2 regions of the Pedobacter sp. T50_32 genome follow, and region 2 is predicted to be linked to the other one. Evidence: riboswitches for the same ligand, from Rfam matches in the RefSeq annotation. Region 2 holds a riboswitch; the other holds the start of a gene.

Region 1 (6,530 bases), on a different contig from region 2:
TGGTGCGCCAAACTCAATTAATTCTTTGCATTGCTTAATCATCGCTTCTGTACCTATTGCTTTAGCTTCTGCATTGTTTTTAGCATGCGACAAAGCATCAGTCAACTCATCTGGTAAATCGATATGAAATATTTTAGGCAATACATTCAATTGCGATAAAGTACTGATTGGTTTTAAACCAGGTATAATTGGCACATTAATATCGTTCTCCCTGCATTTTTTAACAAAGTCGAAGTATTTCTGGTTATCGAAGAACATTTGTGTTACGATAAAGCCAGCGCCCATGTCTACTTTCTTTTTTAAGTATTTGAAATCTGTGTTTAGGTTTGGTGCTTCGAAATGTTTCTCTGGATATCCGGCAACGCCGATACAAAAATCACTTTTAAAAGTCTCTACATCCTCATGCAAAAATTTTCCATTGTTGTGGTTTTTAATATGCTCAATTAAATCTGTAGCGTAGCAATGTCCACCTGGGGTTGGCACGAAAGAGCTATCCGCTTTGCGGGCGTCACCCCTCAAAGCCAATACGTTATCAATGCCTAAAAACTGTAAATCAATTAACGCATTTTCCGTTTCCTCTTTTGTAAAACCACCACAAATTAAGTGCGGCACTGCATCAATTTTATATTTATGAATGATAGCTGCACAAATGGCGATAGTTCCAGGGCGCTTGCGATAAGACACTTTCTGCAACAAACCGTTTTCTTGCTCTTTGTATATATAATCTTCTCTTAAGGATGTGACATCTATAAAAGGTGGTTCAAACTCTAAAAGTGGTTCGATGCCTTCGTAAATCCAATCGATGCTTTGACCTTTTACTGGTGGTAAAAGCTCGAATGAGAATAAGGTTTTACCCTTTGCGTTTTTGATGTGTTCTGTTATTTTCATACCCCAAACCCCTAAAGGGGCTTTTTTATTTATTACGTATATGCCCTTCCCTCTTTAGGGGGTCGGGGGGTTAATATGCTAAATTAGGTGCTAACCACCTCTCTACTTCTTCTACCGTTAAATGCTTCCTCAAAGCGTAATCTTCTATCTGCTCCTTACTAATCTTCCCTAATCCAAAATACCTAGACTCAGGATGCGAGAAATAGAAGCCACTTACCGCAGCTGTTGGATACATCGCATAACTTTCGGTAATGTGTAAGCCAATTTTCTCCTCTGCTTCTAATAAGGCAAACAAAGTTCCTTTCTCGGTATGCTCTGGACAAGCAGGATAACCCGGTGCCGGACGAATACCTACATATTGTTCCTTAATCAAATCTTCGTTAGAGAAATGCTCGTCTTTTGCATAACCCCAATAATCTTTACGCACCAGTTCGTGCAACTTTTCTGCAAATGCTTCTGCTAAGCGGTCGGCTAAAGCTTTTACCATGATGCTGTTGTAATCATCAAAGTTTTTCTCGTATTCTGCTACCAATTCATCGCAACCAATACCCGCGGTCAAAGCAAAACCACCGAAATAATCCTTCTTACCGCTGCCTTCTGGTGCAATAAAATCCGACAAAGCATAATATGGTTGACCATCAACTTTTTCGGCCTGTTGGCGTAAAGTATGAATAATTACCCATTCAGAATTACCGTTTTTCAGTTCTGCTGTCTTTGTTAACTGAGAACTTGGAACTGCTAACTGGATATCATCGCCTATGGCTTGTGCTGGCCAAAAACCAAACACAGCTTTTGCTTTTAATAACTTTTCATCTACAATGCGTTTCAACAAAGTTTGAGCATCGTCGAAAAGCTTTTTCGCTTCATCACCAACGTTTTTATCTTCAAAAATTCGTGGATAACTACCACGTAACTCCCATGTATGGAAGAAAGGCGTCCAATCGATGTAAGGAAGTAACTCTTCTAAAGGATAATCTTCCAAAACCTTTGTACCTGTAAATGTTGGAGCAGGAGCAACTTGTGCTAAATCTATTTGGAATTTATTTTCCCTTGCCTCTTCCAAAGTCTTGAAACGCTTATCCGAACGTTTGTTCAAATGCGCTTCACGAGCTTTATCGTATTCGGCTTTGATTTGCGAAATATATCCCTCACGTAATTCGCCATTCATCAAAGTGCTACAAACCGTTACACTTCTAGAAGCATCTAACACGTGAATAGCTGGACCAGAATAATTAGGCGCAATTTTCACTGCTGCATGTATCCTCGAAGTAGTAGCTCCGCCCACAATTAACGGAACTGTAAATCCTTCTCGCTCCATCTCTTTGGCAAAGTGAACCATTTCATCAAGCGATGGTGTGATTAAACCACTTAAACCAATAATATCGGCATTAATCTCTTTGGCTTTTTTAATGATTTCCTGTGCAGGAACCATCACGCCCATATCTACAATTTCGAAGTTATTGCAAGCTAAAACTACGCCTACAATGTTTTTTCCGATATCGTGTACATCGCCTTTTACCGTTGCCAACAAAATCTTTCCTGCTGAAGAGCCCTGTGTAGCATCTGGATTGGCTAATTTCTCTTCCTCTATAAACGGTAATAAATAAGCCACAGCTTTTTTCATTACCCTGGCAGATTTTACCACTTGAGGCAGGAACATTTTTCCAGCGCCGAACAAATCTCCCACAATGTTCATTCCGTCCATTAAAGGACCTTCTATGACTTGAATTGGTCGCGGATATTTCTGGCGGGCTTCTTCTACATCATCATCTAAAAACTCAACGATACCTTTTACCAAGGAATGAGACAAACGCTCTTCAACCGTTCCTTGTCGCCAAGCTTCGTCTTTAACGATAACTTTTCCTTTGTTTTTTACTGTTTCAGCGAACTCAACCAAACGCTCAGTCGCATCGTCTCTACGGTTTAATAGTACGTCTTCAACTCTTTCTAAAAGCTCGGGTTCAATTTCTTGATAAACCTCTAGCATCCCTGCATTTACAATTCCCATATCCAAACCTGCGTGAATGGCATGGTACAAAAATGCCGAGTGCATCGCTTCACGCACAACATTGTTTCCTCTAAATGAGAATGAAATATTGGAAACCCCACCGCTAACTTTAGCGTGAGGTAAATTTTGTTTAATCCAACGGGTAGCTTCAATAAAATCTACCGCATAGTTGTTATGTTCTTCTAAACCTGTTGCTACGGTTAAAATATTAGGGTCAAAAATGATATCCTGTGGAGGAAAACCAATTTCATCAACCAAAATGCGATAACTACGGCTACAGATTTCTATCCTACGATCGTAATTATCTGCCTGACCTTGCTCATCAAATGCCATTACTACAACTGCAGCACCGTAACGCATAATTTTACGGGCATTGGCTTTAAAGGGTTCTTCTCCTTCTTTTAAGGATATGGAGTTAACGATGCCTTTGCCTTGTAAGCATTTCAACCCAGCTTCGATTACCGTCCATTTAGACGAATCGACCATGATAGGCAGCTTGGCAATATCAGGTTCTGAAGCAATTAAATTCAGGAATTTGGTCATTGCCGCTTCCGAATCAATCATCCCCTCATCCATATTTACGTCGATGATTTGTGCACCGCCCTCAACTTGTTGTAGGGCGACGGCTAAAGCAGCTTCATAATCGCCACCTAAAATGAGCTTAGAGAATTTTGGAGAACCTGTGATATTGGTACGCTCACCTACGTTTACAAAAATACTTTCGGGTGTAATGGTTACTGGCTCTAATCCGCTTAACCTTAAATACGGAGCAATAGTCGGTATTTTTCTAGGTTGAGCCGCTGCCGCTTTTTTAGCAATACAGCCAATATGGTCTGGCGTTGTTCCGCAACAACCACCCACTATATTTACAAAGCCCGAAATGATAAAGTCATCTACCAAGTGAGCAGTTTCATGAGGCATTTCATCGTAAGCGCCAAATTCGTTAGGTAAACCCGCATTTGGATAAGCAGAAACATAACAATTTGCTTTTGCAGCCAGTTCCTCGATGTGAGGGCGCATTTCTTTCGCTCCCAAAGCACAGTTAAAACCAATACTCAGAGGATTTGCATGTGCAACAGAATTTAAAAATGCTTCTGCCGTTTGACCAGACAAGGTTCTGCCCGAAGCATCGGTAATGGTACCCGAAATCATGATTTCAAGTTTTTTTCCTACTACTTCTTCATATTCTTTAATGGCAGCAATTGCCACTTTTGCATTTAAAGTATCAAAGATGGTTTCAATTAATAGTACGTCTGAACCGCCATCTACTAAACCTCTAATTTGCTCATAGTAAGCATCAAAAAGTTCTTTGTAAGAGATCGCTCTGAAACCTGGGTCGTTAACATCTGGAGAAAGTGAAAGCGTACGGTTAGTTGGGCCAATTGCACCTGCAACAAAGCATTTCCTATCAGGATTTTGTGCCATGAATTCGGTAGTTGCTTCTTTGGCTATCCTAGCTCCTTCGTAACTTAGCTCGTAACTCAACTCTTCCATTCCATAATCGGCCATGGAAATGCGTTGCGTACTGAAAGTATTCGTTTCAACGATATCAGCCCCTGCTGCTAAATATTCAGTATGGATGGCTTTAATAATATCAGGACGGGTGATGTTCAACAAGTCGTTATTACCTTTTACATCAGAAGGGTGATTGGCAAATCTTTCGCCTCTAAAATCTTCTTCGGTTAGGGTATAACGCTGTATCATGGTACCCATAGCACCATCTATAATTAAAATACGTTTTTCTAGTTCTTCTCTAATGCTCATAACTCGATCCGCGTTTGGCGTTTGGCGAATGAACGCTTATCGCTTGACGCAATACTCAAAATTTATCAGCTTACTCTAAAAGTATCGGAACTGGTATTCCCTTTAAACTTATCTTCTCTCGCCACTGCTGAGATTAGAAATTAGCACCTTGTTGGCACAGGTTGCTAAGACTTCGTTGGGTCTAGTCCCTCCGTCTTTCTTAATAAGCAATGCAAAGGTGCAACATCCGCTTATCATTTCCAAAAATATCAGTAACACAACCAAATAAAATTACAAAGGCCACGCAAAATTGCATGGCCTTCGATATAATATTTTGTTTTTCAGATTATCTTCTGTCTCCGAAAATTCTTAACAGTGATAAGAATAAGTTGATGAATGTAATGTAAAGCGATAAAGCGCCCATTAAAGCTAATTTTTTACTATCAGCTAAAGCGATTTCGTTTCCGTTCTCATCTAATCCTTCGCCTATTCTTTTAATCTCTTGTACTTTGTAAGCAGTTAAAGCAGTGAACACTGCCACGCCAATAAAGCCTAAAATGTAGCCTAAAGTATCGCTACCTATAAAGAAGTTGATTAAACTCACGACAACCAAGCCAATTACAGCAGCCATCAAGATAGGTCCAAATCTACTTAAATCTACATCTGTAGTGTAACCCATTACCGCCATTACCGCGAATATAATTGCTGCCGCTACGAAACATATTGCTATAGATGCTGCTGTATAGATTAGCAAAACAAAGCCTAACATCACACCAGTTAGTATAGAGTACAATAAGAAAATACCTACTAATGCTGGATATGACAATCTTTGCATTGCTGCTCCCATGATCATCACCAAACCAAGTGGTGCGAATATAGCAATGTAACCTAGTGCTGTAAATCCTCTATCACCCACTAGCATTGATAAGATACCTGGAGAATTAACTAATACAAATGCAGAAACACTTGATACAGCCAAGGCCACAAACATCCACATGAAAACGTTAGCAAAGAATTTTTTTGAAGCAGAACGCTGTTGCACAAAAACTGAGTCGTTCTGATATTGATAATTTTGTTGTTCCATTGTTAATTTAAATTGGTTAACGGATAAAAATACAATTTTAGTTTAATCTTTTTGTCAGCAGTTCCTCAACTTTTTTGTAAAACTGTAGTGGCTTAAGCTTTCGCCAATGTAATTCGTCCAGTTCACCGCCAAAGTTAATATAGTAATCTAAGCTGTTATCTCTAAATTCTTTAATTACATGCTCGTTAAAATTGATACCTGCAATCCAACCATCCTCTACATCTTGAAACCATTCTTCGTAATAGCTATCGTCTGATGCGTGGAAGTTTAAAACGTTCTCGCCTATAAGGATAAATTTATTGATGCCCTCATCAATCATGAGTTCTAAAATCTCACGCTTTAAAGTCATAATATCGTTATTGATAGTATCATTCCATTCGCCCATTAATTCGATGATGGCGTATTGCCTATCATAATCGGCATACAGTACTTTAATGTAAAGGGTATTTGAACCAAAGGCATCCCACTGGGGATGAATAAGAAAATTGTAGAGTTGCTTATCGTAGTAAAATTCCGAGTATTCGGTTTCGTAAAAAGGAGAACGCTCATCTTCAGCAGCAATATAATCGTTCCTCCACTGATAATATGGTTCTATCTCGTGCATAAAACAAATTTACGATTTTATCCTGTACACACGAGAGCTAAAAAGATTAAAAAAAGAAAGCCACAGATGCACAAATTTTTCAACTTCTAAATCTGTGCATCTGCGGCTAATATTATAGTTAGCGAACTTACTTGCTTGCTTCTACAGCTTTTCGAACGCTTCCGTATTTAATCAAAAGCTCAGCGGCCTGTGCTTCGTCGATG
Region 2 (6,530 bases):
CAAATCACTGCTTAAATACCTATCACCCCTATCGCAAGCGATAAACACAATCAAGCCGCTCTCTAATTCTTTTGCTAACTGCAGGGTGCAATGCAATGCTCCACCAGTACTCATTCCTGCGAAAATGCCTTCTTTTTTTACTAGTGCTCTAGCTGCTAAAGTCGCATCTTGCTGAGAAACATCCATAATTTTATCTACACGCTCAGGCTCGTAAATCTTTGGCAAATATTCGATAGGCCAGCGGCGAATACCAGGAATAGAAGACTCTTCCGTTGGTTGACAACCTACAATCTGAATGTCGGCGTTCTTTTCTTTTAAATATCTCGAGTTACCCATAATACTACCTGTAGTGCCCATGCTACTTACAAAATGGGTAATCTTTCCTTCGGTTTCTTCCCAAATTTCTGGACCTGTAGTTTTATAATGCGCTAAATAATTATCAGGGTTTGCGAATTGGTTTAGTAGGAAATAACCAGGTTGCGTTCCCTTTTCTTCTGCATAGTCCCTACAAACTTCAATAGACTCCAGTAAAGTAACTTTTGCACCAAAAGCTTCCATGGTTAAAGTACGCTCTCTAGTAGAACTTGAAGGCATCACCAACTCAATATCGATACCGTAAATGGAAGCAATCATAGCCAATGCAATTCCTGTGTTTCCACTGGTTGCTTCGATAAGTTTAGTGTTTTTATCTACTTCTCCACGCTCCATAGCACTGCGTATCATATTTAACGCTGCTCTATCTTTTACACTTCCGCCAGGATTATTTCCTTCTAGCTTCGCGTAAATTTTAACGTTTGGATTAGTATTCAAATATCTAATTTCTGCCAATGGCGTATTTCCGATGCAATCTATAATGGTTTTCATTTCTATTTTATTTTTTACCCGCTGATTTCCGCAGATGATAACGCAGATTTAAGATGATTTATGTCGCCAAAAACTATTGACCATTAACCATCAACTATTCTTCCCTTTAATTGTAACCTCTGCCTGATGATAAACCGTAGAACCTTCAGGTACACTTTTCGTTAACCAAACGTTACCGCCAATGATACTACCATCTCCAATAAACGTTTCACCACCTAAAATAGTTGCACCAGAATAAATAATCACATGATTTCCAATAGTCGGGTGTCGTTTAGTATGCGACTTCGACTTATCTACACTCAGCGCTCCTAAAGTAACGCCTTGATACAATTTTACGTGGTTGCCAATAACAGTGGTTTCACCAATTACCAAGCCTGTGCCGTGGTCGATGTATAAATATTCACCAATTTCTGCTGCTGGATGAATATCAATTCCCGTCACAGTATGTGCGTACTCTGTGATGATACGCGGAATATGCGGTACTTCCAACAAATGCAGCTCATGCGCAAAGCGATACATCGCCACGGCAAAAAAACCGGGATAACACCTAATAATTTCAAATTCACTTTGTGCAGCCGGGTCTCCGTCTACCAAAGAAACCAAATCTGTATTTAATTTGCGGTAAACCTCAGGCAACCTGTCAAAAAATGCTTCTGCAATTCCTTTGTTTAAAGCTTTGCTAGATGACTTTGTTGATTTCAATATCAACTGCAGTTCTTCTTTAAGTTCAAAGAAAACGCCTTTTAGTACCTCTTGATTGTAATTGGTAGACGCTCCTCGTTCTGGAAAAATCAAATTCAGTAAAGATTGAGCCCAGTTTGCAATAGTCTGATTAGAAGGCACAACCTGCTGTTGATTTTGGCGCTGTATAATGCTATTTAGGAATTCAGTATTCAAAATCTAATAATATATAGTAAGTCTACAAAGTTAGTATTTTATTTTCCTAGGAATTATCATCCTAATATTGATTTATTAGTTAACTCGTAAAAAATTCTAACCACATAGACACATAGTTTTTCCCGAATTTAGCCTAATGTGTCTATGTGGTTAAAACAAAAAGCTACTCAAAATCAGTAATTTAAAAATATTTCAGAATTTTATTTTGTATCGAAATAAAAAACATCCTATATTTGAAACATTATTTGGAAGCAAATAAAAGTCAATTACCGAAAAGGTTATTGATTTATAAAGAAGTGGCGAGAGACAGGCTCCCTGACCCACTGGCAACCCTCAAAAAGAGAAGGTGCCAATTCCTGACCAAATTGCATGGTGCACTTTGGAGATATAAATTAATAAGATGAAACTAATTAATTCTATTTCAAGAAACACGTTTCCCGAGCAGGTCGGACAAAATTCTATTGCTATTTCTATGATTGACAATTGCTGCAATATGCAATTGACGATGTGTATGTGCATTCGCATATACTAAATCAAAAATCTTCCACTTGTAATTTTCTAACAATTAGGAAGGTCCCGCTAAAACGGGATACGCCCCACTGACGTACCTTAATAGGTCAACATTCCAACTTTACAACACTAAAACTGAAAAAACATGTCACAACATAAATTCGAAACACTACAAATACACGCAGGACAAGAAGTAGACCCAACAACTGGTTCTAGAGCGGTTCCTTTATATCAAACAACATCATATGGTTTTAAAAACTCGGAACATGGTGCAAATCTTTTCGCACTAAAAGAATTTGGAAATATTTACACCCGTATCATGAACCCAACTACGGATGTTTTTGAGAAACGCATTGCAGCTTTAGAAGGCGGTGTAGCAGCTTTGGCTGTAGCTTCTGGACAGGCGGCGCAGTTTATTGCACTAAATAACATCTTACAGGCTGGCGATAATTTCGTGTCATCTAGTCACTTATACGGAGGTTCTTATAACCAATTCAAAGTTGCTTTTAAACGCTTGGGTATCTCTGTAAAATTTGCAGATGGCGATAATCCATCAGATTTTGAAGCAAAAATTGACGAAAACACAAAAGCGATTTACTTAGAAACTATCGGTAATCCATCTTTCAGCATCATCGATTTTGAACAAATTGCTGCCATCGCTAAAAAGCACGATTTACCTTTAATTGTAGACAATACTTTTGGTGCAGCAGGTTATTTATTCAGACCGATTGACCACGGTGCAAACGTAGTAGTACAATCTGCCACAAAGTGGATTGGCGGTCACGGTACAAGCATTGGCGGTGTAATTGTAGACGGTGGAAACTACAACTGGGGCAACGGAAAATTTGCTGCATTTACCGAACCATCTGATGGTTACCACGGCTTGGTTTTCAATGATGTGTTCGGTCAGAACGGTCCTTTCGGAAACATCCAATTCATCATCAGAGCTCGTGTAGAAGGTTTGAGAGATTTCGGAGCGTCGCAATCTCCATTCAATTCATTCTTATTATTGCAAGGACTGGAAACACTTTCGCTGAGAGTTCAACGCCACGTAGAAAATGCATTGGCTTTGGCTAAATGGTTAGAAAACCATCCGGCAGTTGCCAAAGTAAACTACCCAGGTTTAGAAAGCAGCCCTTATCATGCTAATGCGAAAAAATATTTATCAAACGGCTTTGGCGCAGTATTAAGTTTCGAGCTAAAAGGCAATAAAGAAAATGCAATCGCATTGGTTGATAACTTGAAATTGGTAAGTCATTTAGCTAACGTAGGCGATGCAAAAACATTGATTATACAACCTGCAGCGACTACGCACCAACAATTAAGCGAGGCAGAGCAATTAGCCGCTGGCGTTACACCTGCATTATTAAGAGTATCAGTTGGTATTGAGCACATCGACGATATTAAGGCAGATTTTGAACAAGCATTATCAGTTTTCAGTTAACAATTAACAGTTGACTAACCTGCAACCTTACAACATTCCAACTTTTAAACATGTCTAACATCTATAAATATCCAAAAATATTCAAGCTAGAAAGCGGCAAAAAACTCCGTAATCTGGAAATTGCATATCAAACTTATGGCACATTAAACGCCAAAAAGGACAATGTAATTTGGGCTTGTCATGCGCTAACGGCAAACGCCGATGTTTTAGATTGGTGGAAAGGTTTATTTGGCACTAAAGATTTGTTCAATCCAGAAGAACACTTTATTGTATGCGCAAATGTTTTAGGCTCTAATTATGGCACTACTAATCCGCTGAGTGTAAATCAAGTGACAGGCCAGCCTTACTATTTGGCTTTTCCTGAGTTCACTATCAGAGATTTAGCAGCGATACATCAGTTATTGGCCGAGCACTTGGGTATTAAAACAGTTAAAACGTTAATTGGCGGTTCGTTGGGTGGTCAGCAGGCTTTAGAATGGTCTATTCTTGATAAAACCGAAATCGAAAATTTGATTTTAGTAGCAACCAATGCAGCTCATTCACCTTGGGGAATTGCATTTAACGAAAGTCAGCGTTTGGCCATTGCTACCGATAGAACTTTCTTCGCAAACAAACCCGATGGTGGTTACAAAGGCTTGAAAACGGCAAGAAGCATCGCTTTGCTTTCTTACAGAACTTACGAAGCCTACAACGAAACCCAGTTGGAAAGTGTGAACGATAAAGTAACTGATTTCAGAGCTTCGTCTTACCAAAACTACCAAGGCGAGAAATTGTGCAAACGCTTTAACGCTTACAGTTATTGGTATTTGAGCAAAGCGATGGATAGCCACAATGTTGGTCGTGGTAGAAAAAGCGTAGCTGATGCCTTGAAATTGGTAAAAGCAAATACGCTGGTTGTGGGCATAGAGAACGACATCCTCTTCCCTATTACCGAACAACAGTTTTTAGCTAACCATATTAACGATGCGAAATTTGCCAGCATTAAATGCGCTTACGGTCACGACGGATTTTTAATAGAAACGGATAAATTAACGAACATCATTGGCAATTTTTTAAAAGAGAATGCCGCAAAAAATAACAAAGTAATTAAACTACAGCATACCGCTTAAAAGTTAAAAGTAGAAAGTAAAAATAGCATATACCTAAGTGGAGAGCGTTTGGTGTTAAACGATACATCGCAATACGCTTATCGCAATACGAATTAAACACATGAGTAAGAAACTTAAAATAGGATTATTTGGATTTGGAGTTGTTGGACAAGGTCTACATGATATCATTAAGGCACAAAACCTAAATCTGGAAGTGGTAAAAATTGCCATTAAAAACCCTGAAAAGAAAAGAACTTTAGATGCACATTTGTTCACGACCTCTCACGATGAGATTTTAGATAATCCAGAAATCAACACCATTGTAGAGTTAATTGACGATGCTGATGCAGCTTATGCAATTACCAAAAGAGCGTTAACCAGCGGTAAAAATGTAGTGTCGGCCAATAAAAAAATGATTGCTACTCACTTGGCAGAATTGGTACAGTTGCAAGAAGAAAATGGTACTTCCTTATTGTACGAAGGTGCAGTTTGCGGCAGTATTCCAATCATCAGAAACTTAGAAGAATACTACGATAACGAGCTTTTACACGGCATCAGTGGTATTTTCAACGGTTCGTCTAACTACATTCTTTCAAAAATTTTTAACGAAGGCGCTAGTTACGATGCTGCTTTAAAAGAAGCTCAAGATTTAGGTTTTGCAGAAACCAACCCAATTTTAGATGTTGGTGGTTACGACCCTAAATTTAAACTAACTATCGCGACGGCACATGCTTACGGTTTGTTCTTAAATCCTGATAAGATTTTGAACATCGGTATCCAAAACCTAAGCGATGCAGACATTCAATACGCAAAAGAGAAGAATTTCAAAATCAAATTGGTACCGACTACTAGGAAAATCAGCACTAAACAGGTTATTACTTTTGTATTGCCGAAGTTTGTAAAGAGCGATGACTTCTTATATAACGTAGAAAATGAGTACAATGGCGTAACGGTACAAGCCGCTTTCGCCGACAAACAGTTCTTCTTTGGAAAAGGTGCTGGTGGCCATCCAACTGGTGCAGCTGTGCTTTCAGATATCGCAGCATTGCGCTATGATTATCGCTACGAGTACAAAAAATACAAGCAGCAAAACGGCTTAATCCACACTGATAAAGTGAGCTTGGAAGTTTACTTGCGCTACCAACATGAATACACTGTAGAGAAGCTGCAAATTGAGAACATCTCGGAACGTTTCTCTCGTAACGATTATAAATACGTAATTGGAAGTGTAAGTTTAAAAAGCCTTTTGGAGAACAAAGATATCTTAGTAAACAAGGATGTTTTTATTGCTCAAACTGGCAAAATTAGCTATAGCGAACAAGACATTAAAGCTATAGCCGAAGAAGGAATTTTAGTAAACGGTTAAAATATGCTTGTTGGCGGGGACGCCAACAAGGGAAACCGCTGGCGTTGGCGTCCCCGCCAACGTATCAATTAAGCCAATAACGTCAATAGTTACTCAGTAAATTAAATTTTTATATTGTTTTGTTTTGATAGTAAAATGCCCAGATGGATGTCTGGGCTTTTACGCTTTTAAGGCATTTTTTTTTAGCATTCTATTCGTCATTTCGACCGTAGTGGAGAAAACTTTAAACATTTACAGTTCATCTATTTTTTGAAGAGCAATTTCAGTACAACTATTTACCGAAAGTCTGGCTGTTCATTACAACTCCTCGCCCTCGCTGCACTCGGCTGTGGGGTTTTCACTACCATCCAGTCTAGTAAAC

What was found. A riboswitch is a leader RNA that binds a small molecule or an ion and turns the genes downstream of it on or off. The one in region 2 is predicted to bind S-adenosylmethionine.
Region 1: linked by a shared signal. The riboswitch ahead of metH (methionine synthase) and the one ahead of AC23ME_RS12790 (O-acetylhomoserine aminocarboxypropyltransferase/cysteine synthase family protein) in region 2 are both predicted to bind S-adenosylmethionine.

Annotation. Positions count from the first base shown of each region.
Region 1 covers NZ_JBYFBY010000005.1:139,869-146,398, reverse strand. Annotated here, with positions in the region: gene AC23ME_RS15745 (methylenetetrahydrofolate reductase) at 1-888, opposite strand, end outside; gene metH (methionine synthase) at 959-4,660, opposite strand; SAM riboswitch class I at 4,766-4,869, opposite strand; gene AC23ME_RS15735 (Bax inhibitor-1/YccA family protein) at 4,986-5,723, opposite strand; gene AC23ME_RS15730 (hypothetical protein) at 5,761-6,327, opposite strand; gene murQ (N-acetylmuramic acid 6-phosphate etherase) at 6,455-6,530, opposite strand, start outside.
Region 2 covers NZ_JBYFBY010000003.1:490,724-497,253, forward strand. Annotated here, with positions in the region: gene cysM (cysteine synthase CysM) at 1-864, opposite strand, end outside; gene AC23ME_RS12785 (serine O-acetyltransferase) at 955-1,761, opposite strand; SAM riboswitch class I at 2,045-2,155, shown strand; gene AC23ME_RS12790 (O-acetylhomoserine aminocarboxypropyltransferase/cysteine synthase family protein) at 2,417-3,715, shown strand; gene AC23ME_RS12795 (homoserine O-acetyltransferase family protein) at 3,766-4,824, shown strand; gene AC23ME_RS12800 (homoserine dehydrogenase) at 4,925-6,169, shown strand.